Regions from separate parts of the Nocardioides panacihumi genome, predicted to be linked through region 2. Evidence: predicted binding sites of a transcription regulator. Region 2 holds the regulator's gene; the other holds the start of a gene.
What was found. Region 2 encodes LexA, which represses DNA repair genes until DNA is damaged. Its sites were predicted from a motif close to TCGAACANNTGTTCGA; they were not measured.
Positions count from the first base shown of each region.

Region 1: the regulator LexA is predicted to act here: its motif matches at 10,403-10,418, upstream of recA (recombinase RecA).

Region 1 is NZ_BAAAPB010000008.1:239,475-255,121, reverse strand. It holds gene ABD205_RS22140 (aminotransferase class III-fold pyridoxal phosphate-dependent enzyme) at 1-836, shown strand, start outside; gene ABD205_RS22135 (glycine hydroxymethyltransferase) at 829-2,271, opposite strand; gene ABD205_RS22130 (nitrite/sulfite reductase) at 2,621-4,345, shown strand; gene ABD205_RS22125 (phosphoadenylyl-sulfate reductase) at 4,342-5,088, shown strand; gene ABD205_RS22120 (sirohydrochlorin chelatase) at 5,142-5,885, shown strand; gene ABD205_RS22115 (DUF3037 domain-containing protein) at 6,061-6,483, opposite strand; gene ABD205_RS22110 (HipA family kinase) at 6,480-7,241, opposite strand; gene ABD205_RS22105 (PPK2 family polyphosphate kinase) at 7,238-8,092, opposite strand; gene ABD205_RS22100 (phosphoribosyltransferase) at 8,092-8,589, opposite strand; gene ABD205_RS22095 (regulatory protein RecX) at 8,586-9,200, opposite strand; gene recA (recombinase RecA) at 9,190-10,245, opposite strand; gene ABD205_RS22085 (DUF3046 domain-containing protein) at 10,447-10,641, opposite strand; gene ABD205_RS22080 (ABC transporter permease) at 10,638-11,450, opposite strand; gene ABD205_RS22075 (ABC transporter permease) at 11,450-12,244, opposite strand; gene ABD205_RS22070 (ABC transporter ATP-binding protein) at 12,244-13,230, opposite strand; gene ABD205_RS22065 (APC family permease) at 13,358-14,641, shown strand; gene pdxR (MocR-like pyridoxine biosynthesis transcription factor PdxR) at 14,577-15,647, opposite strand, start outside.
Region 2 is NZ_BAAAPB010000001.1:1,853,090-1,868,736, forward strand. It holds gene ABD205_RS08745 (ATP-dependent DNA helicase) at 1-1,020, shown strand, start outside; gene ABD205_RS08750 (MXAN_6640 family putative metalloprotease) at 1,050-2,705, opposite strand; gene ABD205_RS08755 (phosphatase PAP2 family protein) at 2,623-3,480, opposite strand; gene lexA (transcriptional repressor LexA) at 3,685-4,440, opposite strand; gene ABD205_RS08765 (LysM peptidoglycan-binding domain-containing protein) at 4,670-5,035, shown strand; gene ABD205_RS08770 (SpoIIE family protein phosphatase) at 5,298-6,842, opposite strand; gene ABD205_RS08775 (ATP-binding protein) at 6,839-8,146, opposite strand; gene ABD205_RS08780 (ATP-binding protein) at 8,143-9,180, opposite strand; gene ABD205_RS08785 (anti-sigma regulatory factor) at 9,168-9,590, opposite strand; gene ABD205_RS08790 (STAS domain-containing protein) at 9,571-9,969, opposite strand; gene ABD205_RS08795 (STAS domain-containing protein) at 9,969-10,835, opposite strand; gene ABD205_RS08800 (sigma-70 family RNA polymerase sigma factor) at 11,052-11,876, shown strand; gene ABD205_RS08805 (hypothetical protein) at 11,980-12,351, opposite strand; gene nrdR (transcriptional regulator NrdR) at 12,751-13,257, shown strand; gene ABD205_RS08815 (vitamin B12-dependent ribonucleotide reductase) at 13,449-15,647, shown strand, end outside.

The DNA.
Region 1 (15,647 bases), on a different contig from region 2:
CGCGAGCCCTGTCGACCCGACCCGACTGGGTCGAGCTCATGGACGCGCCGAACGCCATCCGCGGCACGCATCGCGGCCCACGCGCGGCCGCCGGCTACCTCGCCGACCTCGACGTACAGCTCGCCGGGCTCGACACGAGCCACCTCGCGGGCGTGATCCTGGAGCCGATCTTCGGCAACGGCGGTGGCGTCCTGCTGCCCGACGGCTACCTCGTCGGGGTCTACGACCGCGTCCGCGCGTTGGGCGGCGTCTGCATCAGCGACGAGGTGCAGATGGGCTACGGCCGGCTCGGCCACCACTTCTGGGGCTTCGAGCAGCAGGGCGCCGTGCCCGACATCATCACGGTGGCGAAGGCGATGGGCAACGGCCAGCCGCTCGGGGCCGTGATCACCACGCGTGCCATCGCCGAGGCGTTCGCCGCCGAGGGGAGCTTCTTCTCGTCGGCAGGGGGCTCTCCCGTCAGCTCGGCGGTCGGCCTCGCGGTGCTCGACGTGATGGCGAGCGAGCACCTGCAGGAGAACGCGAAGACGGTCGGCGACGCGCTGAGGAGCGGGCTCGAGTCGCTCGCGTCGACGTACGACGTCATCGGGGCCGTGCACGGGCTCGGCCTCTACCTCGGTGTCGAGCTGGTGTCCGACCGGGAGACGTTCGCACCCGCGACCGAGCTCACGCGCCTGGTGTGCGAGGCGATGCTCGACGAGGGGTGCATCGTCCAGCCGACCGGCGACTACAAGAACGTCCTCAAGATCAAGCCGCCCTTGGTGCTGAGCGCGGAGGCGGCCCAGTACGTGGTCAACGCACTGGACCGCGTCCTCCGGCGCCTCGTGCTCAGCTGAGGTCGAGCCCGGGGTAGAGCGGGAACCTGTCCATCAGCTCCGCCGCGGCGGCCTTCGTCTTCGCGGCGACGCCGTCCTCGATGACGTACGACGCCTTGGACGGTGCGCCCGCCGACGTCGTGCCGGGCGAGGTGCTCCTCAGGACGTTCACGATGAGCTCGGCGACCTGGTCGAACTCGTCCGCGCCGAGCCCACGGGTGGTCAGCGCGGGGGTGCCGAGCCGGACGCCGGAGGTGTACCACGCACCGTTCGGGTCGGAGGGGACCGAGTTTCGGTTGGTGACCACGCCCGAGTCGAGCAGAGCCGACTCGGCCTGCCGTCCCGTGATGCCGAGCGACGAGACGTCGAGCAGCACGATGTGGTTGTCCGTGCCGCCGGTGACGAGGTTGACGCCGCGCTTGAGGAAGCCCTCGGCGAGCGCCTGGGCGTTGTCGGCGATGTTCTGGGCGTAGGTCTGGAAGTCGGGGCGGCGTGCCTCGGCGAACGCGACGGCCTTGGCTGCCATCACGTGCGAGAGCGGGCCGCCGAGCACCATGGGGCAGCCGCGGTCGACGGACGGGGTGTACTCCTCCGTGGCCAGGATGAAGCCACCGCGCGGGCCGCGCAGCGACTTGTGCGAGGTGCTGGTGACCACGTGGGCGTGCGGGACCGGGTCCTCGTCGCCCGTGAAGACCTTGCCGGCCACCAGGCCGGCGAAGTGCGCCATGTCGACCATGAGCGTCGCGCCGACCTCGTCGGCGATCTCGCGCATCTTCGCGAAGTTCACCCGCCGCGGGTAGGCCGAGTAGCCCGCCACGATGATCAGCGGCTTGAACTCGCGCGCCTTCGCGGCCAGCGCGTCGTAGTCGAGCAGCCCGGTCTCGGGATCGGTGCCGTACTGCTGCTGGTGGAACATCTTGCCGGAGATGTTCGGGCGGAAGCCGTGGGTCAGGTGGCCGCCGGCGTCGAGGCTCATGCCGAGCAGGCGCTGGTTGCCCAGCTCGCCACGCAGCCGCTCCCAGTCGGCCTCGGAGAGGTCGTTCATGTTCTTGACGCCGGCGTTCCTGAGCCACGGGCCTTCGACGCGGTGCGCGAGGATCGCCCAGTACGCCGTCAGGTTGGCGTCGATGCCGGAGTGCGGCTGGACGTAGGCGTACTCGGCGCCGAACAGCTCTCGGGCGTGCTCGGCGGCGAGCGCCTCGACGGTGTCGACGTTCTGGCAGCCGGCGTAGAACCGGTGACCGACCGTGCCCTCTGCGTACTTGTCGCTGAACCAGGTGCCCATCGTCATCAGCACCGCAGGCGAGGCGTAGTTCTCGCTCGCGATGAGCTTCAGGGAGGCCCGCTGGTCGGCGAGCTCCTGCCGAGTCGCCTCGGCGATGCGAGGCTCGACGGAGGCGATGACCTCCAGAGCCTGGGTGTATGCGCTGCTCGTCAGGGCGTTGAGGTCGGCCATGGGACCGAGCCTAGTGAGGGTGACGCGGGGCTTCCAATCCCACCCGCTGGTCGGACGTTGTGTGACCTGCGTCGCAGGCCCCGCTGGAGGGACGCCGGATCGTCTCACATCGTGGTCGACAGTCCCACATCATGAGATCATTAGTTGTGGGACGCCGGTCCGAGGGCTGAGACTCCTTGACATGGTCACTGCTGCAACTCACGCCCACCTCGTGGTACGTCGCCACGTGGACTTCGGGCGCACCCGCAGCATGATGTGTTGGCCTCGCTGACCGCCCCGACCCCTCCTCTCACCGACGGTTGTCCGTGCCGCACGATGCGGCGCCTCAGCGAAGGACCGTGATTTCCTCATGCCTGACCTGCGCTACAAGCCGGAGTCCGCCCAGCGCACCGAGATCCCCCGCCCGAAGCGCGGCGAGGGTCAGTGGGCACTCGGGTTCACCGAGCCGCTCAACAAGAACGAGCAGTCCAAGAAGGACGACGACCCGCTGAACGTGCGGGACCGGATCCTCCACATCTACTCCAAGCGCGGGTTCGACTCGATCGACCCGGCCGACCTGCGCGGCCGCTTCCGCTGGATGGGCCTCTACACCCAGCGCAAGCCCGGCATCGACGGCGGCAAGACCGCGGTGCTCGAGGAGGAGGAGCTCGACGACCGCTACTTCATGATGCGGGTGCGCACCGACGGTGCACTGCTGTCCGCGGCCGCCGTACGCGCGCTCGGCGAGATCGGTCGAGACCACGCCCGCGACACCGCAGACGTCACCGACCGCGAGAACATCCAGTACCACTGGATCGAGATCGAGGACGTCCCCGCGATCTGGGAGAAGCTCGAGTCGGCCGGACTCTCGACGCTCGAGGCGTGCGGTGACAGCCCGCGACCCTTCCTGGGCTCCCCCGTCGCCGGCGTGGCCAAGGACGAGATCATCGACGGCACCTCCGCGCTGGAGGAGATCAAGCGCCGCTTCCTGGGTGACCCTCGCTTCTCGAACTTCCCGCGCAAGTTCAAGACCGCGCTGACCGGTCACCCCTCGCACGACGTGGCCCCCGAGGTCAACGACGTGGCCTTCGTCGGGACGGTCCACCCGGAGCTCGGCCCCGGCTTCGACCTGTGGGTGGGCGGCGGCCTGTCGACCAACCCGCACCTCACCGAGAAGCTCGGCGTCTGGATCCCGCTCGACGAGGTCCCGGACGCATGGGAGGGCGTCGCGGGCATCTTCCGCGACTACGGCTACCGCCGGCTGCGGTCGAAGGCGCGCCTGAAGTTCCTCGTGGCCGACTGGGGCCGGGCGAAGTTCCGCGAGGTCCTCGAGAACGAGTACCTCGGACGGCCTCTCGTCGACAACGCCTCGCCCGAGTCGCCGCTCGGTCACCGTGACCACATCGGCGTTCACGAGCAGAAGGACGGCAACCTGTACGTCGGTGTCGCACCGACCGTCGGCCGCGTCTCCGGCACCCTGCTGGTCCAGCTGGCCGACGTCATCGAGCAGCACGGCGCGGCCGGCGCGCGCCTGACGCCGTACCAGAAGATCGTCATCCTCGGCGTCGCGCCGGACAGGCTCGACTCGCTCGTCGCGAGCCTCGACCGCATCGGGCTGTCCGCCCACCCGTCCAACTGGCGGCGCAACACGATGGCCTGCACCGGTATCGAGTTCTGCAAGCTGGCCATCGTCGACACCAAGCAGCGTTCGGCCGACCTGATCGCCGAGCTGGAGCGGCGCTTCCCGGAGCTCGATGCCCAGATCACCGTCAACGTCAACGGCTGCCCCAACGCCTGCGCTCGCACCCAGGTCGCTGACATCGGCCTCAAGGGGCAGCTCGTCATGGACGAGAACGGCGACCAGGTCGAGGGCTTCCAGGTGCACCTGGGTGGCGCGACCGGGCTCGAGGCCAACTTCGGCCGCAAGCTGCGCGCCCACAAGGTGACCAGCGCCGGCCTGGACGACTACGTCACGGCGGTCGTCACCAACTACCTCGCGGACCGGCGCGACGGTGAGCACTTCGCGGCCTGGGTCGCCCGTGCCGACGAGGAGCTCCTCCGGGGCGACAACGTCCTCGAGGCGGTGGCGGTATGAGCACCGCGACCACACTGGCGGCCCGCAGCTTCAAGGGCGCCCACACCGACGGACGCTCGTCCGAGGAGCTGCGCGAGCTCGTCTCGCACTGGGGCGCAGAGCTGGAGCTCGCGCCGGCGGAGACCATCATCGAGTGGGCCGCCGCGACGTTCGGGGAGCGCTTCTGCGTCACCTCGTCGATGGGCGACGCCGTTCTCGCCCACCTAGCCGCCTCTGTGGTGCCCGGGATCGACGTGGTCTTCCTCGACACCGGCTACCACTTCGTGGAGACCATCGGCACCCGGGACGCGGTCGCCGCGACGCTCGACGTCAACCTCATCACCATCACGCCGACCCAGAGCGTGGCCGAGCAGGACGCGACGTACGGCAAGGACCTCTACCGGACCGACCCCGACCTGTGCTGCAAGCTGCGGAAGGTGCAGCCCCTGCAGGAGGCGCTCGACGGGTACGACGCCTGGGCGACCGGTCTGCGCCGCGCAGAGACCCACAACCGCGTGATCGCGCCGGTCATCGGTTGGGATGCGAAGAAGGGCAAGGTCAAGGTCTCGCCCATGGCCCGATGGTCCGACGAGCAGGTCGAGCGCTACATCGCCGAGAACGGCGTACTCGTCAACCCGCTCGCTTACGACGGCTATCCCTCCATCGGGTGCGCGCCGTGCACGCGCCGAGTAGCCCCCGGCGAGGACCCGCGCAGCGGGCGCTGGGCAGGCACCGGCAAGACCGAGTGCGGCATCCACACCTGATCCCCCTCCCCCGGTTCGGCAGAACCCTCTCGTAGCACGAAAGGCGGCACACCATGGCTGCTCCCGCTCTCATCGCCCTGGCGCACGGCTCACGCGACCCCCGCTCCGCGGCGACCATCACCGCTCTCGTCGAGGAGGTCCGCGCGCAGCGCCCCGAGCTCCGGGTCGCCGAGGCCTTCCTCGAGCTCGCCTCCCCGGGCTTCCAGAAGGTCGTCGACAAGCTCGTCCGCGAGGGCCACGACGAGATCGTCGTCGTCCCGCTGCTGCTCACCGAGGCCTACCACGCGAAGGTCGACGTCCCGTCAGTGATCGCGGCGGCCAGCGAGCGTCACCCGTTGGTCAAGATCCGCGCCACCGCGGTGCTCGGCCACGAGGCGCGCTTCCTGGAGATCCTCGACGAGCGGCTCAGGGCCGCGCTGAAGGAGGCCCGGGTCCGCGAGCTCGACGCCCTCGTGCTGGCTGCGGCCGGCTCCAGCGACCCGCTGGCGAACGCGTCCGTGGCGCGCCTGGCTCGCCTCTGGGGCGCCCACCACAAGCTCCCGGTCGTGGCCGCGTACGCGTCCGCCACCCCGCCGGCCACCGGCGAGGCGGTCCGCGCGTTCCGTGCCCAGGGCCGCCGGCACATCGCCGTCGCCTCGCTGTTCCTGGCGCCGGGCTGGCTGCCGGACCGGGCCGCTGAGCTCGCACTCGAGGCCGGCGCCGTCGCGGTCGCCCAGCCACTGGGGGCCCACCCAGAGCTGGCCCGGACCATCCTGGCCCGCTACGCCGTCGGCGCCGTCGAGCTCGTCCCCGTCTGACGAGTCGGCGCATCTTCGCACGCTCAGAGGCGCGAGTCGGCGCATCTTCGCAGACAACTTGCGAGGATGCGCCGACTCGGCGCTTCTGGCACGCGAGGATGCGCCGACTCGGCGCTTCTGGCACGCGAGGATGCGCCGACTCGGCGCTTCTGGAACGCGAGGACGCGCCGACTCGTCAGGTGACGAGGCGACTGAGCAGGCGGTCGAGCTCCGCCTGCGGGTCGGTGGTCACGCCGCCGTGCACAGGGCCTGGCTGGAGGACGGTGCTCCGAGGCGCCTTGAGGAACCCGAAGCGCGTGCTCGGGGTGTCGCCGACCGAACGGACGCCGTACGCCGTGGCACGCGTCGCCTCGCCGTAGGCACCGTGCGCCTCGCCGGCGCAGACCATCTCGACCGCCTCGAGCGCCGCACGGACGGCCGCGATGTCGAGGCCGGGTGCGAGCGCGCGCAGCCGCTCTTCGTCGAGCCGCCACGCGCATGCCAGGAAGTCCCGCTCGGGGCAGAAGAGCACCACGCCCACGTTCACGAACTCCTCGCGCTCCACGCGTGGAACGCAGCGGAGCACGGTGTACTGGTACGGCGACCGTGTCTCACTCATGAGGGCAGCCACTCCCGTCCCAGGTCGAGGCGTGCCCGTAGGAACTCGATGTAGCGATCACGCACGGCTGGGGCATCGTCGGCACCGGGGACGGGCTCGAGCCACTGGTCCGGCACGTCGCCGAGGATGCCGGCCAACGCGTCGTCGGTGAGCCGCGCCGCCAGCGCCTTGTCCTGGTCACGGGCCTGCGCCACGAACCCGCGCAGCACGTGCTCGGAGACGTCGTACGGCTGTGCCGCGAACCGCTCCGGATTCCCGGGCGCACCCGGCCACGAGTGGTGGAAGTAGAGCGAGGCGCCGTGGTCGATGGCCCGCACCGTCCCGCCCCAGACCAGCAGGTTGGGGTTGCGCCAGCTGCGATCGACGTTGGCGGTGAGCGCGTCGATCCACAGGATGCGGCCGGCCAGGTCCGGATCGGGCTCGTACGCCGCGTCGTACCCGAACGCGCCGGGCAGGAAGTCGATGCCGAGGTTGGAGCCGCAACTGGCGTTGAGCAGGTCCTGGACCTCCTCGTCGGCCTCGTAACGGGCGATCTGGGGGTCGAGGTCGAGCTCCACCTGGACAGGCGTCGGCACGTCGAGGGCCCTGGCGAGGCCGGCCACGATGACTTCCGCGACCAGGACGCGCAGCCCCTGGCCCGCACCGCGGAACTTGCAGACGTACGTGCCGAGGTCGTCGCCCTCGACGATGCCCGGGAGGCTGCCCCCCTCGCGCAGGGGTGTGACATAACGGGTGACGCGGACCTGCGCGAGCGTCACCCCTCACGCTCCCCGATCGTGTCAGCCGCGAGCCGCTTCCGTTCGGCCGCGACGTCGAAGTCCGCCGCCGGCCAGCCGAGGTCGAGGGACTTCAACGTCTCGTGGAGGAGCTTGGCGATCGCGAGGTTGCGATACCACTTCTTGTCGCTCGGCACGACGTACCACGGAGCCGCCTCGGTGTTGGTGCGCTCGAGCGCGACCTCGTAGGCCTCGGTGTAGGCGGCCCACTGCTGGCGCTCGTCGACATCCCCCGGGTTGTACTTCCAGTGCTTGGCGGGGTCGTCCAGCCGGGCGAGCAGCCGCTTCATCTGCTCGGCGGGCGAGATGTGCAGCATGCACTTCACGATGACGGTGCCCTCGTCCACGAGCCGCTGCTCGAAGTCGTTGATCGCACCGTATCGGCGCTCGATCTCCTCGGGTGGCGCGAAGGAGTGCACCCGCGCGATCAGCACGTCCTCGTAGTGGGAGCGGTCGAACACACCGAGGTATCCACGCGCAGGGACCGCCTTCTCGATGCGCCACAGGAAGTCATGGGCGCGCTCCTCGTCAGTCGGAGCCTTGAAGGAGGTGATCCGTACGCCGACCGGGTCGACCAGGCCGACGGTGTGCTTGAGCACGCCGCCCTTGCCGGACGTGTCCATCCCCTGCAGGACGAGCAGCACCCGCCGGCCGTCGGGCTGTGCGCGCTGGGCGAAGAGCTTGGTCTGGAGCTTCACGAGCGCCGGGCCGAGCGCGTCGAGGCGACGCTTGCCGCGCTTCTTCCCCATGTCGAGCCCGGGCGTGCCGCCAGGCGAGTACGCCGACAGGTCGACCGGACCTCGCGGGATGCGTAGCTCATCGAGAAGGCTCATCAGTGCGCTATCCCTCCGTGACGGTTGACCAACGGTGGCATCGAGGACCACGGGAAGTCGATCCACTTCTCGGTACGGCGCCAGACGTACTCGGCGTTGATGACGGTCCACGGCTTCTCGTAGATGACCGCCGTCCTCGCCTCAGCGACGTGGTCGGCACAGAACTCGTGGACGACCTCCAAGGTCTTGCCCGAGTCGGCGACGTCGTCGGCGATCAACACCTTGAGGCCGGTCAGGTCGACCGCTGCGGGTGTGGGCGGCAACATCATCGGCACGTCGAGAGTCTGGCCGACGCCGGTGTAGAACTCGACGTTGACGGCGGAGAGGTTCTTGACGTCCAGCGCATAGCCCAGCCCCATGCCGAGGCCGAGACCTCCCCGGGCGATGGAGAGCACCATGTCCGGCTCGTAGCCGGAGTCCACGACCTGTTGGGCGACCTCTCGGACGGCGATGCCGAAGAGCTCGTAGGTCAGGACTTCCCGCTCGGGTTCGCTCACGCGTCGGATTCTGGCATGCCGGCGACCTCGTCACGCACGACGGCCAGCGCCAATCCTGACGGGTAGCCCTTGCGCGCGAGCATGCCGACCAGCCGCCTGGCCTTCGTGGTGTCGTCCAGGCGACTCATGGTGCGGAGCTTGCGCTGCACGAGTGCCCGGGCGGCAGCCTCCTCGTCCGCGGGGTCGAGCTCGTCGAGAGCCTCGCGCACGACATCGTCGGCGACACCCTTGCGGCGCAGCTCCTGTGCCAACGCTCGCCGAGCGAGCCCCTTGGACGACTGGCGGCTTGTCGTCCAGAGCCGGGCGAAGGCCTGGTCGTCCACCAGCCCGACCTCCTCGAACCTGTCGAGCAGGCGGGCGGCGATCTCTTCGGGGACATTGCGCTTCGCCAGGCGGGTGGCGAGCTCGTGACGGCTGCGCGCCTGACCGGTGAGCTGGTCGAGCAGGATCTTCCGTGCCACCGACTCGGGATCCGCGGCCGGACCCTCGACGACCTCATCCACCGGCGGTGGCTGCGTCTCGGCGCCGCGCCGTGTCCAGGCGTCGACCCCGAGGCTGACGTCCCCGACCCAGTCGGGGACATCAGCACTCGATGCGGACTCAGAAGTCATCGACACCGATCGGGTCGGCCGGAAGGTCGGCGCTCTCCGGGCTGTCGACCGTCGGGCCGACGCCGAGCTTCTCGAGGATCTTCTTCTCGATCTCGTTGGCGAGGTCGGGGTTGTCCTTCAGGAAGTTGCGGGCGTTCTCCTTGCCCTGGCCGAGCTGATCACCCTCGTAGGTGAACCAGGCCCCGGCCTTGCGGATGAGACCGGCCTCGACGCCGACGTCGATCAGGCCGCCCTCGCGGCTGATCCCCTTGCCGTACATGATGTCGAACTCGGCCTGCTTGAACGGCGGGGCGACCTTGTTCTTCACGACCTTGACGCGGGTCCGGTTGCCGACCATGTCGGTCCCGTCCTTCAGCGTCTCGATGCGACGCACGTCGAGGCGGACCGAGGAGTAGAACTTGAGGGCGCGGCCACCGGTCGTCGTCTCGGGCGAGCCGAACATGACGCCGATCTTCTCGCGCAGCTGGTTGATGAAGATCGCCGTCGTGCCGGCGCCGTTGAGGGCACCCGTCATCTTCCGCAGCGCCTGGCTCATGAGCCGCGCCTGCAGACCGACGTGGCTGTCGCCCATCTCGCCCTCGATCTCGGCCCGCGGCACGAGCGCCGCGACCGAGTCGATGACGATCAGGTCGAGCGCGCCCGAGCGGATCAGCATGTCCGCGATCTCGAGCGCCTGCTCGCCGGAGTCGGGCTGGCTGACCAGGAGCGCGTCCGTGTCGACACCGAGCGCCTTGGCGTAGTCCGGGTCGAGTGCGTGCTCGGCGTCGATGAAGGCCACGACGCCGCCACCACGCTGGGCGCTGGCGACCGCGTGCAGGGCGACAGTGGTCTTGCCGGAGGACTCCGGACCGTAGATCTCCACCACCCGGCCGCGCGGCAGGCCGCCGATGCCCAGGGCCACGTCCAGCGCGATCGCACCGGTGGGGATCACCTCCAGCGGGGCGCGCGAGTCGTCGCCCAGGCGCATCACCGAGCCCTTGCCGAACTGCTTCTCGATGTTGGCGAGCGCGGCGTCCAGCGCCTTCTCGCGGTCTCCACCAGCCATGGCGGTCGTCCTTCCTTCGTGCGTCTTCGTGGTCGCTTTTCCTCGTGTCTTCGTCATCGAGGAGGACGCTAGACGAGCCCACCGACAAACCCGGAAAGGCGCCTCGAGCACCTGTGGATCACGTCGACCAGCGCGCCACCTGTGGATACAATCTAGCCCGAACAGATGTTCGATCCACTGATTTGTCCGGCGTGTCGCGACTCAGCGCTCACTCGGCGGGAGCCCGAGGGTGTCGTGCACCGCACGCCAGACCTGCAGAGGGCTGTAGCCGGCGTCCAGCGCCTGCCGAGCGGTCCGGCCACCGAGGGCGCTCATGACGAACTGGTCGGCCCACGCCTCGTAGTAGCCCGCCCCCAGGGCCCGCTCCATCCGGGCCCAGAACTCGGTGTGCCTCATGTCAGCAACAACCTGTCGAGCCGACGGCGAACGACGAGCAGCCCAGCGACCCCGAGCGCTACCAGATAGGCGACGGACACCAGCGAGCCCCACGACACGGCGCCCGTGGTGAGCTCTCGGCAGAGCACGACACCGCGATACAGCGGAGTGCACTCCACGACCCATCGCAGCCAGTCCGGATAGGCGGTGACCGGGAAGAAGGTGGCCGAGAACAGGAACATCGGCAGCATGCCCAGCGTCACGTACTCGAAGTCCTGCCAGGACCGCATGAAGGTCGTCAGGGCCATCCCGACCGCACCGAACGCGAGGCCGATGAGCAGCGTGGCCGGGACCACCAGCACCGCCCACCAGGAGCCGATCAGGCCCATCGCCAGCATGACGAGCACGAAGGCGGCGGAGTAGCAGCCCCCACGCAGCAGCGACCACGACAACTCGCCGCGGGCGACGTCGAGGGTCGTCAACGGCGTCGCGAGCATCTGGTCGAAGAGCTTGTTGTACTTCAGCTTGAAGAAGAAGTTGAAGGTCGCGTCCAGGAGAGCGCCGTTCATCGCCGACGCCGCGAGCATGCCCGGCGCCACGAACTCGCGATAGTCGATCGGCTCGCCGTTGAACTCGAAGCCGTGGACGAGCTTGCCGACGCCGATCCCGATCGAGAACAGGTAGAACACCGGCTCGAGGAACCCGGTCGCGAACACCGTCCAGGCACGCCGGTACGCCAGGAAGTTGCGGTAGAGCAGGAGCGAGACCGCCTCGCCGGCGCGCACAGGCCGGCTGACCGCGGTGTTGAGAGCCACGTTGACGAGCGCCATCACTTCACCAGCCGTCTGCTCAGTCGGCGCACCGTCAGCCGCCAGCCGACGACAGCGAGCACGGCGAGGTAGGCCACGTGGACGGCTGCTCGGCCCCAGTGCACGTCTCCGAGGACGAGCATCCGGGTCAGGTCGACGCCGTGCCAGAGCGGCGTGATCCTCGCGACGACCTCCAGGACCGGCCCGAGGTTGTCGATCGGGAAGAAGGTGCCCGAGAAGAGCGTCAGCGGGATCATCCCGAGACGGAAGACCAGGGCGAACGCCGACTCGTCCTCCAGGCCAGCGGCGAACGCGAAGACAGGCGTCGCGAACGCCAGCCCGATGAGCATCTGCACCGGCAGCGCGAGAACGGTCCCCCACACCGAGCCGAACACGCCGAACGGCGCGAGCACGGCGAGGAAGACACCGCAGGAGAAGGCCACCCTGAGCACGATGAAGCCGAGCTGAGCCAGCACGATCTCGCCGACGCTGAGCGGCGACGCGATCATCGAGTAGTAGATCCGCTGCCACTTGACCATGCCCATGACCGGATAGGTGGTCTCGCTGAAAGCGATCGTCATGGCCTGCGCGGCGACCATGCCGGGGGCGATGAAGGCGAGGTACGACGGCGCGCCGCCGAGCCTGTCCGGGTCAGCCGTGACGTAGCCACCGAGCAGGACCCCCATCGCGACGACGTAGAAGAACGGCGTCACGAACGACGTGATGACGCCGCCCTTCCACGTCCGCTTGTAGACGATCGTCCAGTAGTCGGCCAGCCGGAGCGCGCCGGCGATCGGCACCGTGGGCGTCGCCATCAGTCCGCCAGGGTGCGGCCGGTCAGCCGCAGGAAGACGTCCTCGAGCGTGGCGCGCCGAACGAGCGTCGTCTCGGGCCGAAGTCCACGGCCGAGCACCTCCTGCAGCGCGCGCTCGCCGTCCTCGGTGTAGAGCAGCAGCCGGTCGGGCAGCACCTCGACCCGGTCGGCGAGGTCCGACACCTGCGGCGCGGCGGCCTCGTTCTGCCCGACGCCGAACCTGATCTCGGCCACCTCGCGGGTGGAGTAGCGCTCGATCAGCTCGCGAGGCGAGCCCTCCGCGACGATCACGCCCTTGTCCATCACGACCAGACGGTCCGCGAGCTGCTCCGCCTCATCCATGTAGTGAGTGGTCAGCACGAGGGTCACGCCCTGCTGCTTGAGCCGGAACAGGCGGTCCCAGATGACGTGGCGCGCCTGCGGGTCGAGCCCTGTCGTGGGCTCGTCGAGGATGAGGATCTCGGGCTTGTTGATCAGACTCCGCGCGATCGTCAGACGCCGCTTCATGCCCCCGGAGAGGTCGTCGACCTTGGCACGCGCCTTGTCTGTCAGCTGCACGAAGTCGAGCAGCTCGTCGATCCGACCCTTGACCACGTCGCGCGGGAGCCCGAAGTAGCGACCGTAGACGTAGAGGTTCTCCCAGACGTTGAGCTCGGTGTCGAGGGTGTCCTCCTGCGGGCAGACACCGATCCGTGCCCGGATCTCAGGGCCGTGGGTCGCCGGGTCGAGCCCGAAGATGCGCAGGTCGCCGCCGCTCACCGGCGACACGCAGCAGATCATCCGCATGGTGCTCGACTTGCCGGCGCCGTTGGGGCCGAGGAAGCCGAAGGCCACTCCACGCTGTACGTCGACGTCGATGCCCCGGACCGCCTCGAACTCGGTCCCCTGCCCCTTCTTCCCGCGTTGCCCGAAGGACTTGCGCAGCCCGCGCGCCGAGATCATCGACGGCGGGTCGGAGGATGCCGGCACCACGGGAGCCGAGGTCATGGGTTCGGACACACTCCTGACCCTAGGACGCCCCACCGACAGCCTCGAACGCCGGGGGCGATTGGCCCAGTCGATCGTGGCGAAATTGGCCGGGTGGCGGGCCACTATGTCGCTTTACGCTCCGTGTGTGACTCGCTCCGGACTCTCCGTCACCCAGGGCGCGGCCCTCACCCTCGGCGCCGTGCTCGGCACCGGGGTCATCTCGCTCCCCGCCCTCGCCGCCGCCGAGGCCGGACCAGCTTCGCTCGTCGCCTGGATAGCGCTCATCGTGATGTCGGTCCCCCTCGCGACGACCTTCGCCGCGCTCGGCGCCCGCCACCCCGACGGCGGCGGTGTGTCGACATACGCACGGCTCGCCTTCGGTGAGCACGTCGCCGTCATGGTCGGCTGGGCGTGCTACCTCACGATCGGCGTCGGCGCCCCGGTCGCGGCCGCGTTCGCCGGTGCGTACGTCGCCGACGCAGTAGGCGGCGGACGACCGACGACCCTCGCCGCGACCGCCGGCATCATCGCGCTCGTCACCGTGCTCAACTGGTTCGGGATCCGGATCTCCGGCCGGATCCAGCTCGGCATCGCCGCGGCGATCGCGCTCCTGCTCGCCGTCTCCGTGCTGGTCTCACTCCCGCACGCGGACCTGGCCCACCTGACTCCGTTCGCGCCCCACGGCTGGGCGTCGGTCGGCCGCGCAGCGGCGGTGCTGGTATGGGCGTTCGCGGGCTGGGAGATCCTCACCTCGCTGTCGGCGGAGTATCGCGACCCCGCGCGCGACATCCGCCGCTCGACGGCGATCGCGCTGGTCGTGGTCGGCGTGCTCTACCTGGGGATCGCCTTCGTGACCGTGGCGGTCCTCGGGCCGGCGACCGGCCCCGCGCCCCTGTCCGACCTCCTCGTGCTCGGCTTCGGCGATGCAGCGCGGCCGGTGACCACGGTCGTCGCCGTCCTGCTGACCGTCGGGGCCGTCAACGCGTACTTCGCGGGCGGCTCACGGCTCGGTGCCGCACTCGCCCGCGACGGCGGCCTGCCTCGCGTCCTGGCAGCCGGTGGAGGGCCGGGCGAGGTGCCGCGCCGCTCACTCGCGGTGATCGCCACGATCGCTCTGGGATCGGTCGCGACGCTGGCGCTGCTGGACCTTCCCACCGACGCGACACTGCTCCTGGCGACGGGCACCTTCTCCTTCGTGTACGTCGTCGGGGCCGCGGCCGCGCTCCGCCTCCTCCCCCGGCGTACGCCGGCCTGGTGGTGCGCCGTCGCGTCCCTGGCCTCAGCCCTCGTGCTGCTGGCGATGACCGGCACACACGTCATCGGTCCGGCCCTGTTCGCCGCCGGAGGTCTGGTGTGGACCCTCGTCAGGAGGCGGTCCACCCCGCCGCCAGTGCCAGCCGAGCCAGTCCCGGCCGGATCGTGTCCGTGACGGCGGCGCCGTAGCCGAGCACGAGGCCGTCACGGCCGGCGCCGACACGGTGCTGGGCGATGGTCTCGACGGCGATCCCCTCCGAGCGGACGCGCTCGGCGAGGTCGGGCGGCACGGCGGCGTACGCCGCGAGGTGCAGGCCGGCCGCCGACGGGACCACCTCCACGGGCAGACCGTCGAGGGCGGCCAGCACCAGGGCTCGGCGTTCGCCGTACACCTTCGCGGCTCGGCGCACATGGCGTCCGAGCAGGCCTTCCTCGAGGAAGCGCGCCAGCGCGGCCTGCGGCTGGACCGGCCCGAACCCGTCGGTCAGCTGCTTCGCGCCCGACAACGCGTCGACGAGGCTCGGTGGCGCGACCAGGTATCCCGCCCGCAGGCTCGGCAGCAGCGACTTGGAGAAGGTCCCGACGTAGACGACCCTGCCACTGCGGTCGAGCGCGTGAAGGGGCTCCAGCGGCCGCTCGCTGAAGCGGAACTCGCTGTCGTAGTCGTCCTCCACCACCGCCGCGTCGTGGCGCGCGGCGAAGGTGAGCAGCTCTCGGCGCCGGGCCAGGCTCAGCGCCACGCCGAGCGGGAACTGGTGGCTCGGTGTGGTGTAGACCAGTCGCGTCCGGGCCGGCAGCTCGTCGACGACGAGGCCCTCGGCGTCGACCCGCACCGGCACGACCGTGGCACCGTGGGACGCGAAGAGGTCACGCGCCGCGGCATAGCCCGGATCCTCCACGGCCACGGTGTCACCGGGCTGCAGGAGCACCCGCGCCACGACGTCGAGCGCCTGCTGGGTGCCGCTGGTGACGACGACCTCGTCCGGGTCGGCCCGCACGCCCCGCCCGTAGGCCACCGAGTGGGCGATCGCCTCGCGCAGCCGCGGGAGGCCGGCCGGGCCGCCGTACGCCCCCGGGCTGTGCCCGCGGAGCCGTGACTCCGCCGCCAGGATCCGACGCCACGTCTCGAACGGGAAGAGGGAGGCGTCGGGGATGCCGACCCTGAAGTCGTACGCCGGCAC
Region 2 (15,647 bases):
CAGGGCGGCGGCAAGGACGAGACCAGTGCCGACGCGGGGTTGCAGCAGGCTCGGGGCAGCGTCCAGGAGATCTTCCAGATCGCCGAGCGGATGGCCGCCAACACCGAGCACGACGTGCTCTGGCTGAGCGAGGCGGCCACCTTCAACGAGCAGAGCCGCGTGCCGAGCCGGCTGCACGTCGCGCCGCTTCAGGTCTGGGGCCCGATGCGCGACAAGCTGCTGACGGAGAAGACGGTCGTCTTCACCAGCGCCACGCTCAAGCTCGGCGGCGACTTCGACAGCGTCGCGGGCAGCCTCGGGCTCAAGCCGGCGGAGCGTGGCGAGGCGGAGCGCACCGAGGACGTGCTGCCCTGGCAGGGCGTCGACGTGGGGAGCCCGTTCGACTACGGCAAGCAGGGGATCCTGTACGTCGCTCGCCACCTGCCGCCCCCGGGCCGCGACGGGCTCGGCCAGGCGCAGCTCGACGAGATCGTCGAGCTCGTCGACGCGGCCGACGGCCGCGCGCTCGGGCTGTTCAGCTCGCGGCGGGCCGCCGAGGCGGCGGCCGAGGTGGTCAGGGTGCGGCTGCCGCACCTGACGACGCTCGCGCAGGGCGACGCCCAGCTCCCGGAGCTCGCGGCGCAGTTCGTCAGCGACCCGCACACGGTGCTCTTCGGCACGCTCAGCCTGTGGCAGGGGCTCGACGTGCCCGGCGACACGTGCCAGCTGGTGCTCATCGACAGGATCCCGTTCCCGAGGCCCGACGACCCGTTGATGAGCGCGCGCCAGCGTGCCGCCGACAAGGCCGGTGGCAACGGCTTCATGCAGGTCGCCGCGACCCACGCCGCGCTGCTGCTGGCGCAGGGGGCCGGCCGCCTGATCCGTACGACGACGGATCGCGGCGTCGTCGCGGTCCTCGATCCACGGTTGGCCACCGCGCGCTACGGACGGTTCCTCCAGGCGAGCCTGCCGCCGATGTGGCCGACGAGCGACCCGGCCGTCGTACGGCAGGCGCTGAAGCGGCTGTCCGGCCTCGTCTGACGCCGACTCGGCGTCAGCAGACCCCGCGGTCAGCTGACCCGCGCGCTGACCTTCTCGTTGACCTTGTTGTGGGCCGGGACGCCGGAGCAGGAGTAGGGGGTGTCGCTCCAGCAGTTGCGGTACGAGTGGTTGGCGTTGACGAGCACCAGCTCGACGTGGCCGACGGTGCGCGAGCTGAACGGCACCCGCACCGCGCCGTTGCCGTTGCGGCCGAGCCTGACCAGCTTGGTCGTGATCCGGCCGTTCTTGAAGTAGACGATCGCGGCCGCGACCGAGCCGAGCTTCTTGTTCGCCATGTCGACCGACAAGGTGAGCTTGGTCCGCTTGGACTTCAGCCGCGTCGGCACGAAGCGGGTGGTCGCCGACGCCAGGTGGTCGACCTTGTACGCCGCGGAGGCGCTGCGATGGCTCGGCTTGAGGAAGACGGTCCGCTTGGGGCGCGTCGTCGGGTAGTGGTTGGCGCGACCCTCGGAGTAGGCGGTCGCCGGGTGGCGGTTGGCCGCGGCGTACTGCGCGAAGGTCTTGTTGAAGTCGAGGTGCCTCTCACGAAGCGCGTGCGCGACCGCCTGGATCGAGTAGTAGTCCGGACCGGAGACGCTGTCGGCGTACTGCCACATGCGCAGCATGAGGGCCGGCAGGGCTCCCTTGCGGGCCGGGGCCCGCTCCGTGAGGTACTCGAAGTAGAGCCAGTCGCCGTAGTGCAGGAACCCGCCCGCGCCGTTGAAGGTGTCGAGCGACAGCCCCGGGTAACGCAGCTGGCTGCGCTGGAGGTACTGCACGTTGTCGTTGATCGAGTCGTAGAGCTGGTCCTCCGCCCACGTCGCCGTCGCCTCCATGAACCAGCGGTCCTCGAGGTAGTCGTAGGCGAACTGGGTGGCATGGAAGTACTCGTGGGCCGCCGTGACCTCCAGATCCTCCTTCGCCGTGCGGTCGGTCGGGAACTGGGAGTGCTTGAAGTCGTTGTCGAGCACGCAGAACGCCGGCAGGTCCGAGGCGCGGGAGTTCGACGGGTGGAAGACGTAGTGGCCGGTGTCGTCGACGTCGACGGTGCAGTAGCCGTACTTGCCCTCGGAGCCCACGTCGTCGAGGTAGATGTCGGTCTGCGCGCTGCCGCCGATGGACCCGTCGCCGCGCGGCTTGCGGTAGCCGGCGGAGACGTAGGTCTGCGAGACGTGCATCAGCGTCGGGTAGACCGTGTTGATCGCCCAGAGGTCGTCGGTCCCGCGGCTCGCGCTCGCGGTCGTCTTGATCCAGTGCAGGCAGATGTTGCCGGTCGGCGGGCAGTACCGGTTCGACACCGTGGCGTCGTCGGCCCACGCCGGACGCTGGAACTCCGCGTACGCCGAGTTCCGCTGCGTCGACGAGAGCGAGCCCAGCCGCAGCGACAGGTCGCGCAGCGCCAGCGTCGCGTCCTTGCCCTCGCCGGACGTGATCATCGAGCGCGACTCGGACCGCGTCATCGGGCCGAACAGGTCCTTGACCTCGGCGAGCGACGCCTGCGCGTCCTCGGGGGTCGCGGGCACGGAGAGCTGGTCGGTCGCTGCGCTCGCGCCGTCCGCGGTCGGGTCCGCGACCGCGCTCGAGTCGGCCGGCGTCGGGTCCTCAGCTGCCAGTGCCGGGCTCAGCGCTCCGAGGGAGAGGCCTGTCAGCAGCAGGAAGGACAGGGCGGAGCGGCGCAGGCGCATGTGGTCTCCGAGACGCAGGGATGGACGGACGAGTCTCGATGATAGGCGTGAACGGCGCTACCGCCACACATCCCACGAGCACGACGAGCCAACCGACGATGACGTCGAGCGTCCAGTGGTTGCCGGTCCCCACGATGACGGTCGCCGTGATGAGCGCGTGCGACCAGCCGAGCGTGCGCAGCACCCGGTTTCGGCTGACCTCGTGGATGGCGATCGCCACCCACAGCGCCCAGCCGGCGTGCAGCGACGGGAAGGCGGCGAGCTCGTTCGTGAGGTGGCCGAGGCCGCGCGGCGCCGAGGCGTCCGCACCCCACCAGCCCTGCGCCGAGTGCAGGTCGAGCACGTCGACGAAGCCGCCGAGGAACCGCGGCGGCGCGGTCGGCAGCAGGAGGTAGAGGCCGAGTGCCAGGACGGTGGCGACGACGAGCGCGCGTCGCATCGTGACGTAGTCCGAGCGGTGCCGCAGGTAGAGCCACACCAGGACGGTCAGCGTCACGATGTAGTGGGCGGTGGAGTACCAGTACGACCCGAGGAGCCCGACCACGCCGTGGTCGGCGAAGAAGTCGTTGATCGGGTGCTCCCAGTTGAGGCCGACGTACCGCTCGAAGCGGACGAGCTCCCTGGCCCGGTGCAGGGCGGGGGCGAGATCGCCGGACGCCAGCATCCGGGACGACGTGTAGAAGACGTAGAGGACCCCGATCAGCGAGATCTCCAGGAACCCGGCGTAAACGCCTGAGCGCCGCGCGTGCAGCGTCCGCAGGCGTCGCCAGTCCATCCGATCCCCCCTCGGGGCGAAGTAAGGAATCCGAGATTTTCGTCTGTCAGCGTAACCCGAGTCGTCCGTCGGTTTCTTCCCGGTTTATCGCAACCCAGGGACATTTCGGGGTGATCCCTGTGCCCGTCCTCGACCTCGTAGGGGCGGCTGACGACGATCGGCCCCGCCGGGAGGTGGCGGGGCCGATCGTCGTCAGGTGGGTCGTCAGAGGCTGCGGAGCACCGCGGTGACCTTGCCGAGGATGGTGGCGTGGGTGCCGTCGATGGGCTCGTACGCCGGGTTGTGCGGCAAGAGCCAGACCTTCCCGTCCTTCTTCTTGTAGGTCTTGACCGTCGCCTCGCCGTCGATCATCGCGGCCACGATCTCGCCGTTCTCGGCGTTGGGCTGCTGCCGGATGACGACGTAGTCGCCGCTGCAGATGGCCGCATCGATCATCGAGTCGCCGGAGACCTCGAGCAGGTAGAGCGTGCCGTCGCCGACGAGCTCCTTCGGAAGCGGGAAGACCGCCTCGGTGTGCTGCTCCGCGAGGATCGGGCCGCCCGCGGCGATCCGGCCGATGAGAGGCACGTACTGAGCCGGGGGAGCGGCGTCGCCGATGCCGGTCTCGTCGAACGATGTCTCCTCCGCGGCGCTGATCGACTTGCGCGCGGCCAGCACCTCCGGGAGGAAGACCTCGAGGGCGCGCGGCCGGTGCGGGTCGCGCTTGAGGAAGCCCTTCTCCTCGAGCACCTTCAGCTGGTGGGCGACGCTGCTCGTGCTCGTGAGACCGACGGCTGCGCCGATCTCCCGCATGCTCGGCGGATAGCCGCGCTGCTCGATGCAGTCCTTCAGGTGGGCGAGGATCCGCTGTTGGCGCGGGGTGAGTCCGGTCGCGTCGGGCGGGCCGTCCGGCAACTCGCTCACCGGGCGCCCCGACGCGCCGGCCTGCCTGCTGCCCCGGCCGGGGGTCTGGGTGCTCATGGGCCCACGGTAGACCCTGCGCGGGCCCGACTTCAAACATCTGTTCGAACCCGCGTGTCTCGAAGAAATGTTCGACGCAGCCCTTGAAATCGTTCGAACACCTGATCTAGTCTCGCTCATGTGTTCGATCGAACAGGTGATCGATCAGCGGGGCCGACGAGGACTGTCGGTGGTCGCCGATAGACATCTTCCGACGGACGAAGAAGCCCTACTTCCCCAGGAGCTGACGATGAGCACGATGATTCTGACCCCGACCCGCGTGATCCCGACCCGCGTCGCTACGCCGGCTCGTCCGGCCGCCCGACGGTCGGCCGTGCGGCTGACGCGTCGCGGACGCGCCGTGGTCTTCCTCATCGGCTTGGCGGTCGCCCTGGTCGCGGGTTTCGTGCTGGCCGCAGGCTCGACCGCGACCGAGCGTCCCGAGTCGACGACCACGATCCAGGTCGGTCCGGGGGAGACGCTGTGGGACATCGCGCAGAGCGTGGCCGTCCGCGGGCACACCGCCGACATGGTGGAGCACATCAAGGACCTCAACGGACTCTCCGGCGGCGCGCTTCAGGCCGGGCAGCAGCTCCGCGTCCCGCTCGCTCGATGAGCGCCAGCGGATCACGACCACCCGCGAGCCACGCGGGGACAACTGAATAGGTGCGACTTCTGCCGGCTGACTCGACCCCAGCCGGTGGGATCAACGGGGAGCCCTGTCATGCAGGGCCGAGGGGCGGAGCCGCTGGGAAGACGGCTCCGCCCCTCAGACCATTTCGGCGTTCGGCACTTCGGCGTTCGGCACGTCGGTGTTCGCATCGGCGATGCGACACGCGCGCGCCGCAGAGCGCGGACGGACCTCGGGCCGACCCGGGTCAGACGGTGACGTCGACGACGAGGATGGCGACGTCGTCGTCGCTGGCGCCGCCGAGCATGGCGAGCTCCTGCGCAAGGCCCTCGGTGGTGAGGTCGACGCCAGCGCGGACCGCGTCGGCCAGGCGTTCGAGCCCCTTCTCGATCAGCTCGCCGCGACGCTCCACGAGTCCGTCGGTGACCAGCACGAGACGGTCTCCGGGTCGCAGGCCGATGGTCTGTGGCTGGTGTGCGATGCCGACACCGAGCAGGGTGCCCGGCGTCTCGACGTACGACGTCTCGCCGTCGCGGCAGATCAGCAGCGGCAGGTGCCCTCCGCTGACGATCTCGAGGCTTCGGCGATCCGCGCTGACCCGGGCGATGCAGGCGGTGGCGATGAGCTCGGCGTCGTTGCGCTCGAGGAGGGTGTCCACCCGGTCGAGCACCTCGGCCGGTGTGTAGCCGTCGTATGCGTAGGCCCGCAGCGAGTAGCGCAGCTCGGCCATCACTACGGCGGCCTCGAGCGAGTGGCCCTGCACGTCGCCGATCACGAGGAGGCAGTCGTCGTGGATGTTGAAGGCGTCGAAGAAGTCGCCGCCGACCTCCGCGTGGCGCTGCGAGGCGCGGTAACGCGCCGCGATGCTGAGACCGCTCGGCTGCGGCAGCACCGCGGGCAGCAGGCTGCGCTGCAGCAGCATGGCGGTCTGGTGCTCGCGCTCGAGGGCCAGGAGGTTGTCCACCGCGACCGACGTGAGCTGGGCGAGGCGTTCCACCAGTCCTTCGACGGCCTCGGTCAGGTGCGTCCGCGGGACGGCGATGAAGCCGAGCTGCGCCCCGGCTCCGAAGACGGGCCACAGCGCCCACTCGTCGCCGGCCGCGACCGGGAGGACGTCTGACCACGGGAGGACTGCGGACCGGACCGGCGGCCGCTGGGCGGCCGCCAGGAGTGCGTCCGCCCGGTCCTCGTCGAGGACGGTGCCCGAGGTCTCGCCCCCGGCGCCAGCGGCCGCCCACAGAGCCGTCTGCTCGTGGCGGATCAGGACGGCGGTGGCCGCGTCGGTGACCTCGGCCGCAGCCCACGCCGCGGCCTCGGCGAGCCGCGGCATGGTGGTCGCGAGGTGCAGTCGTACGGCGGCCCGGTTGAGCCGGCTGGTCCGGGTCGCCAGCTCCTCGGCGTTGCGGCGCGCGCCCGACGAGCGCAGCAGCGCCCGCACGGTCGAGAGCATCTCCTCGGGCTCGATCGGGTCGACGAGGTAGGCGTCGCCACCCTGGTCGAGGCCGAGCACCCGGTCGTGCGTCTCGATCGCGATCGCCGACACGTGGATGACCGGGGTCGAGGAGGTGAGGGGGTCGCCCTTGATGGAGCGGGTGATGTCGAGTCCGCTGCCGTCGGGCAGGTGGACGTCGAGGACGGCGAGGTCGAACTGCTCGCGGCTCAGGGCGTCCATCGCCTCGGCGACGGACACGGTCTCGATGACGGTGTAGCCGGCGCGACGCAGCCAGCTGGTGAGCACGTAGCGCTTGGCCGGTGTGTCGTCGCAGACGAGGATGCGCGGAAGTGTGCTCATCCAGCGCCCTCCTTCGAGGGCAGCAGCAACGTGAAGGTGCTTCCGACGCCCGGGGTGCTCTCGACCTCGATCCTGCCACCGAGCGCCCCCGCCACCCGCTGTGCGAACGGGAGGCCCAGCCCGGTGCCCTTGGCGCTCGTGTGGAGCGGGGTGCGCACCTGGTAGAACTCCTCGAAGATCCGGGGCAGGTCCTCGGACCCGATCCCGACGCCGGAGTCGCGCACGGACACCGCGACCAGGTCGCCGCGGAGGGCGGCGCCCACCTCGACGACGCCTTCGGCGGTGAACTTGGCGGCGTTGCTGACCAGGTTGCGCAGGACGTGCCGGAGCAGGTCGACGTCGGTGGTGACGATCGGGGCCGAGTCGTCGACGACGAGGCGTACACCGGGGCGCAGCAGCGACTCCGCGGGTCCGCGAAGCTCCTGGAGCAGCGCGCCGAGGTCGACCTCGGCGGGCTCGGGGCGCAGCGCACCGGCCTCGGCGCGGGAGAGGTCGAGCAGCTCGTTGACGAGGCGCAGCAGGTCGCGGGCACTGGCCCGGATGTAGTCGACCTGCTCGAGCTGCTCCTCGGTGAGCGGCGGCCCAGCCGGGTCGGTGAGCAGTCGGGTGAGCCCGAGCACCGAGTTGGCGGGGGTGCGCAGCTCGTGGCTGATGCTGCGCAGGAAGCGGCTCTTCGCCTCGCTCGCCTCACGGAGCTGCTCGTTCTTGTCCTCGATCTCGGCGTACAGCGCGACCACACCCTGGTTGGTGCGGTCGAGCTCCGCGGAGAGCTCGGTGTAGAGCGCCATCACCCCGCGGTTGGTCTCCTCGAGCTCCTTGTTGACGACCTCGAGCTCGGACTTCTGGCGGCGCACCTCCTCGAGGGCCGTGATGAGCTCGTCGTTCTGCTCGCGGAGCTCCTCGGTCGGCGTCGAGGGGGCATGGGCCCGGAGACGGTGCTTCAGCATGCGGAGACTCTCGGCACTGAGGGTCACGGCGTGCGGCAGTCGCTTGATCAGGGTGATCCGCCCTTCGTCGGTGACCAGCTCGTCGACGAGCCGGCCGACTGGACCGACGACGGCCGACCAGTTCTGGTCGGGCGCGACGGCGAGGTCGAGAAGCAGGTCGGCACGGCCGAGCCGCACCGTGAGTCGGGCGCCGCCACGCATCACGGCCTCGCGGCCGAGCTCGGAGACGGCGGTGGCGATCCGGATCGCGTCGAGCCGCTCGAGGCCGAGCTCCTCGGCGCAGACGCGGGCGAGCTGGCGGGCGGCGAAGACGTCGTCCTCACCCGCCAGCACGAGGCTGCTGAGGGCCTCGCTCATCGGGCGGTCCGCACGGCCAGGACGCTCGCGTCGTCGCGGTGCACGGCGGCGTCGCGCAGGAGTGCGGCCGCGAGCACGCCGGGGCCGTGGCCGAGCACGCCGGGCAGGCCGGCGAGCGTCCACTTGTCGGAGACACCGTCGCTGTGGAGCACCAGTGCCAGGGCGTCGTTGAGGGCCTCCGTCTGCTCGCGCAGCCGCGGCATCCTGTGGCCGACGATGCCCGGCTGGGCGGCGAGCGTGCGTGAGCGCCCGTGCCCGACGAGCCGGGCCGACACGTTGCCGACGGAGGCATGGACCACCCGGCCGGCATCCGCCTCGATGCGTACGACGGCCACCGCCGCTCCGCGGGTGGACCCGATCGCGCGGTGGATCTCGGCGAGCAGCGCCCCCGGACCGGTCGTCGCCGACGTCAGCAGCACCTCGACCGCCCGGCCCGACGCCGCCGCAGCGAGCGGACCGTGACCGAGACCGTCGGCGAGCATCACCAGGTGGCCCTCGGGAAGCTCGCGGTACGCGACGGCGTCACCGCACGGCCCGGTGCCACCCAGCGGGCGGGTCAGTGAGGCGACCGCCGGCGCCGGGGCGGATCCGGAGTCGTCGGCGAACTGCGCCTCGGCGATGGTCCCGACGGCCGGCACCGAGTAGAGGTCGAGGCTGGTGGCGAGCCGGCGCGCTGCGCCGAGGCCGATGCCCAGGGTGCCCGAGGTCGACACCCCGTCGGTGACCAGGGCCTCGATGTCGCGGCTGCCCGGACCGGAGTCGATCGCGACGACGCGCAGGAGCGATGTCTCGCCCCGGCGTACGACGCCGATCGCCAGGTCGCCGCCGCGAGCGTGCTTGACCACGTTGCTCGCGAGCTCGCTGACGACGATCTCGATCTCACCGGTCCGGGTCTCGCTGAAGCCCAGCCGATGGGCGAGCGCGGCCGTTTGGCGACGGGCGCGCGCGACCGCCGAGACGTCGTCCAGCGTGAGCCAGAGGTCGCCCTCGGTCCCGTTCGGGGCGATCTCGCCCAGCACGGTCAGCGCTTCCATTTGACGATGCGCACCCGCGTGCCGTGGCCGGCGGAGGAGTCGACCTCGAAGTCGTCGACGAGACGCTTGGCGCCCGAAAGGCCGAGCCCGAGACCCGAGCCACTGGTCCAGCCGTCGGTCAGCGCGAGGTCCATGTCGGGGATGCCGGGGCCGTCGTCGATGAACTCGACCTCGATGCCCACGCGTCCGCTCTCGTGCCGGGTCGAGGCGCGCAGCTCGCCGCCGCCGCCGTACACGAGCGTGTTGCGGGCGAGCTCGCTGGTCGCGGTGACCAGCTTGGTCTGGTCGATCAGCGACAGCTTCGCCGCGACCGCGAGGTCGCGGACCGCTTGCCGACCGCGCACGACGTCGCCGTCGTTGACGATCGGCAGGGTGAGCGTGGCCGCTGACTCACTCGTGGGCGAGGACATCGGCTTCTGCTTCCGCGTGGCCGGAGCGGAGGGCGGTCGCCAGCAGGGCGAGGCCGCGATCCACGTCCAGCGCGGTGCGTACGCCGTCCAGGGTCAGGCCCAGCTCGACGAGCGTGATCGCCACGGCCGGCTGCATGCCGACGACGACCGTCTCGGCGTCGAGGACTCGCGAGACCGCGGCGGTGGTGGAGATCATCCGGCCGATGAAGCTGTCGACGATCTCGAGAGCGGAGATGTCGATGAGGACGCCCTTGGCGCCCGTCTCGACGATCTTGTTGCTGAGGTCGTCCTGCAGGGCCAGTGCGATCTGGTCCTGCAGGTCGATCTGGATCGAGACCAGGAGGACGTCCCCGATACGCAGGATCGGGATGCGGTCCATCAGCGTGCCTTGCCGGCTGTGGACACCACGTCCAGGCCGGAGCGCCGCATCGCGAGCAGGATCGCGTCGGCGAGGCTCGCCTTGGTGTGGATGTCACCGAACTCGATGCCCAGGGCGACGACGGTCTGGGCGATCTGCGGCCGGATGCCGGAGATGATGCACTCGGCACCCAGCAGGCGGGCGGCCTGGACGGTCTTCAGCAGGTGCTGGGCGACCTGGGTGTCGACGGCGGCGACGCCGGTGATGTCGATGATCGCGTGCTCGGAGCCCGTGTCGACGAGGGTCTGGAGCAGCGCCTCCATGACGACCTGTGTCCGCGCGGAGTCGAGCGTGCCGACGAGCGGGAGGGCGACGATGCCGTCCCACAGCTTCACCACGGGCGTCGAGAGCTCGAGGAGAGCCTCGGACTGCTCGGCGATGACCGCCTCGCGGGTGGTCGCGTAGGTCTCGAGCATGAACATGCCCAGGTCGTCGACCAGACGGGAGAGCTGCGCGAAGGCGCGGTAGCCCTTGACGTCCCCGTGCTCCTCGAGGATGTCGAGCACGGCGTCCTTGAGCGCGTAGACGCCGGTCGCGGTCTCCGTCGGGGTGAACCCCTGGCGCGCACGGGTGCGGCTGAGCTCGGTCAGCAGACTGCGCAGGTCGGCGAAGGAGCTGCTGCGGATGTCGGTCGCCTCGGCCGTGTCGGCGCGCAGGAGGCCGGTGTAGATCTCGTCGATGTCGCGTCGCAGCTCGGCGGTCGTCATCCGGCCGGCCAGGTTGGCCGCGGCCGTCGCCGTCCACTTCTCGAGCACCTCCTCCTGGTTGTCGCGCAGCAGGGAGGCCCAGCTCTGGTGGCCGGCGTCGGTCTGGTGGAGGTCGTCCATGTCGTGAAGCTTCCTGGTGGGGCCGAGCCCGGCTCGGGGTTTGGAGCCTGGCCACGCGAATCTTGACAGAGTGAAGGTGCGTCGAGCGTCTTACCCATCGAGACATGGCCACTATCCACCCTTAGGGGTGAGGCCGTGGCTGGAAACCGTCACCCGAGGGGGCCATTTCGGGTCTCGTGAGGATTCAGGGGGTTTTGCCCGGGACATGCTGAGCCTATGACCGCCAACCCCACCTGGCAGGGTCTCCGCGAAGAGCTCCCCCGGGAGCAGCGCCAGAGCGAGACTCACCGACTGATCGCAGAAGCCCACGTTGCCACCGGCCCCGAGCGGGAGCAGCTGCTGGCCCAGGTCGTCCTGGTCAACACCGGCGTCGCCCGGTCACTGGCACGCCGCTACGCCCGCCGCGGCGTTCCGCTCGAGGACCTCGAGCAGGTCGCCTACACGGCCCTGGTTCGCGCCTCGCGCAAGTTCAACCCCGACGTGGCCGACGACTTCCTGACCTTCGCGGTCCCGACCATCCGCGGCGAGCTCAAGCGCTGGTTCCGTGACCACGGCTGGATGGTGCGCCCGCCGCGGTCGCTCCAGGAGCTGCAGGCCGCGGCCATGCAGGTGCGTGACGAGGCCTCATCGCAGGGCGAGGAGATCCACTCGGCGCAGATCGCCGGCGTCCTCGGCGTGACCGAGCGCCAGGTCGACGAGGCACTTGCCATCCGTGGCTGCTTCACCCCCACCTCGCTCGACGCCCCCACCGAGACCGTTGCGGAGGGCGCCAGCCTGGCGGACCTGCTGCCGACGTACGACGACGACCTGGCCGCCATCGAGGTGCGGCTCATGCTCGAGCAGGCGCTCGCCAACCTGACGCCGCGCGAGCGGCTGATCGTGCGGCTGCGCTTCAACGAGGAGATGAGCCAGAAGGAGATCGGCGAGGTCATCGGGGTCACCCAGATGCAGGTCTCGCGGCTGCTCAGCAAGGTGCTGCTCCGACTGCGCGAGCTGCTCGAGGACGACCCCATGGCGCGTGGGGAGAGCTGGACGCTGTAACGACGGGGCGCCAGTACACGACGGTGCGGCAGGGACTCGGGCCACCTGCTGCGCCGTCGTTTCGTCTTTCCTGCGTTTTGTCTTCCTGCCGGTGTTCGACCGGTCAGCGTGCGGCGCGCTTGCCGCCGGGTCGCGGCGGCTCGGTGGGGCTCGTCGTCATCCCGAGGGTGCGGACCAGCCGCGCGAGCAGCATGAGGCCCACGAAGAGGCAGGCCACGGCGCCGAGCGCCGCGAGGGCGAGGAACCACCAGGAGGCGCCGTCCCCGTCGCGGGCGCTGGAGCCGAAGTCGATCGCCGCCCAGACGAGGTAGCCCCACGCGACGACGGCGAGCGTCATGCCGACGGCGTACGCCAGGACTCGACCGCGGGCGCGGGCGGGACGGGGCGCCCTCTCCCCCTTGCGCGACCCGGCGCGCTTGCCCGCTGACCCGGACGTGCTCCCGGACGTGCTCCCGGGCCCCTCCTGCTCCGTCACCCGGTCATTGTGGCCGATGGAGGCCGGCAACCGGGCGGGACCCGCCCGGGTTGCCGGCCTCGTCGACGCTTCGACGATGCTTCGTCGACTCTTCGCCGACCCAGAGAGGCGGCGGAGGGGAGTGGCGCGTCTATCGGCGGCGTCGTTCGCTGCCTGAGAAGAAGGCGCGAACACTCGCGTCCCACGGGTCACATTTCCGAGATGTTCGCGCGACACGCCGCGTCGCTTGACAGCTCTTGCGATGGGCGGGCTAGGGTTCCACTACATCTAGTAGTTACACACATGTAGTTCTCCACATCTAGTGCACAGAACGAGTGGTGTGACTGCACAGCCCGGGGCCGGTTTCACACACCGTCTCCACAGATTCGTCCCCAAGCAACACGTGAGAGGAGGCCCCTGATGCACTGCCCTTACTGCCGGCACACCGACACCAAGGTCCTCGACTCGCGTGTCGCCGAGGACGGCGGGTCCATCCGCCGCCGGCGCCAGTGCCAGGGCTGCGAGAAGCGCTTCACCACGGTGGAGCTCATGCAGCTGACGGTGCTCAAGCGCTCGGGCGCGACCGAGCCGTTCACGCGGGACAAGGCGATCGCGGGCGTCCGGAAGGCGTGCAAGGGCCGTCCGGTCACCGAGGACCAGCTGCAGTGCCTCGGCCAGGAGGTGGAGGACACGCTGCGCACGAGCGGGTTCGCCGAAGTGCCGGCGCACGAGGTCGGCATGGCCATCCTGGGGCCGCTGCGGCAGCTCGACGAGGTCGCCTACCTCCGGTTCGCGAGCGTCTACCGGCAGTTCGAGAGCGCCGACGACTTCGAGGACGAGATCGCCATGCTCCGCAGCGAGCGGGCGACGTACGACGAAGCAGATCTGCCGATGGCCGAGCTGCTCACCTCAGCCCCACCGGGCTGATCCACAGACGGCCCGGGCAGGCGTGGGGAAGCGACCTGCCCGGGTCACCAAAGCGGCATACCGGGGGCCGCCGCGGTGTTGTCAGGGAGTGGGGATTTTCCCTCTGACAGCACTGTCGGTGGTCACCGGCAGACTTCCCAGAAGCAGCACGAGACCACACAGACAAACCTCACAGACGGGACCGAGGAAGCATGACGGAGACGGTGAGCGGCGCAACCCGCAAGGGGGCTGCCGGGGCGGGGCTCAGCATCGCGCGGGTGTTCAGCACCGATGGTGTCCACCCCTACGACGAGATCACCTGGGAGCGACGCGACGTCGTCCAGACCAACTGGAAGACCGGTGAGGCCGTCTTCGAGCAGCGCGGCGTCGAGTTCCCCGACTTCTGGTCGGTGAACGCCTCCACGATCGTCACGACGAAGTACTTCCGCGGCGCGGTCGGCACCGACGTGCGCGAGTGGAGCCTCAAGCAGCTCATCGACCGGGTCGTGAAGACCTACACGAAGGCCGGCGTGGAGCACGGCTACTTCGCCACCGCCGCCGACGCCGAGACGTTCGAGCACGAGCTCACCTGGCTGCTGGTGCACCAGTACTTCTCGTTCAACAGCCCCGTCTGGTTCAACGTCGGCACCGAGGCGCCGCAGCAGGTCTCCGCCTGCTTCATCCTCTCGGTCGACGACTCGATGGACTCGATCCTGAACTGGTACAAGGAAGAGGGCTTCATCTTCAAGGGCGGCTCCGGCGCCGGCCTGAACCTCTCCCGCATCCGCTCCTCCAAGGAGCTGCTCTCCTCCGGTGGCACGGCCTCCGGCCCCGTCTCGTTCATGCGCGGTGCCGACGCCTCGGCCGGCACGATCAAGTCCGGTGGCGCCACCCGTCGCGCCGCGAAGATGGTCGTGCTCGACGTCGACCACCCCGACATCGAGGAGTTCGTCGAGACCAAGTCGCGCGAGGAGGACAAGATCCGTGCGCTGCGTGACGCCGGCTTCGACATGGACCTCGGCGGTCGCGACATCCACTCCGTGCAGTACCAGAACGCCAACAACTCCGTCCGCGTCACCGACGAGTTCATGCGCGCCGTCGAGGACGGCAAGAAGTTCGGCCTGCGCGCCCGCATGACCGGCGAGGTGATCGAGGAGGTCGACGCTCGCGAGCTGTTCCGCAAGATCGCCGTCGCCGCGTGGGAGTGCGCCGACCCGGGGCTTCAGTACGACGACACGATCAACGACTGGCACACCAACCCCGAGACGGGCCGGATCACCGCGTCCAACCCCTGCTCGGAGTACATGTCGCTCGACAACTCCTCGTGCAACCTGGCCTCGCTCAACCTGCTCAAGTTCCTCGACGACGACAACACGTTCGACGTCGTCCGCTTCCAGGAGGCCTGCGAGCTGGTCTTCACCGCGATGGACATCTCGATCTCGTTCGCGGACTTCCCGACCGAGGCGATCGGCCAGACCACGCGTGACTACCGCCAGCTCGGCATCGGCTACGCCAACCTCGGCGCGCTGCTGATGGCGCTCGGCCTCGGCTACGACACCGAGGGTGGCCGCACGCTGGCCGCCGGCATCACCTCGCTGATGACCGGTGCGGGCTACAAGCGCTCGGCCGAGCTCGCCGGTGTCGTCGGCCCGTACGCCGGATACGCCCGCAACGCGGAGGCGCACCAGCGTGTCATGCGCAAGCACCGCGCTGCGTCGGACGAGATCCGCTCGGTCAACGCTGTCGACGCCCCGGTCATCAAGGCCGCGGCGAAGGCGTGGACCGAGGTCGTCGAGACCGGCAAGGCCAACGGCTTCCGCAACGCGCAGGCCTCGCTGCTCGCGCCCACCGGCACCATCGGCTTCATGATGGACTGCGACACGACCGGCATCGAGCCCGACTTCTCCCTGGTGAAGTTCAAGAAGCTCGTCGGCGGCGGCTCGATGCAGATCGTCAACCTGACCATCCCGCGTGCGCTCAAGAAGATGGGCTACCAGCCGGAGCAGATCGAGGCGATCGTCGACTACATCGCGGAGAACGGTCACGTCGTCGACGCGCCCGGTCTCAAGACCGAGCACTACGAGGTCTTCGACACCGCCATGGGTCGTCGCTCGCTGGCGCCGATGGGTCACGTGCGGATGATGGCGGCTGTCCAGCCGTTCCTCTCCGGCGCGATCTCGAAGACGGTCAACCTGCCGGAGACGGCCACGGTCGAGGAGATCGAGGACGTCTACCTGCAGTCGTGGAAGCTGGGTCTCAAGGCCACGGCGATCTACCGCGACAACTGCAAGGTCGGTCAGCCGCTGTCCGACGCCAAGGCGGACGTGAAGGAGACTGTGGCGACGGCGACCGAGGTCGTCGAGAAGGTCGTCGAGAAGGTCGTCTACGCGCCGACCCGCAAGCGCCTGCCG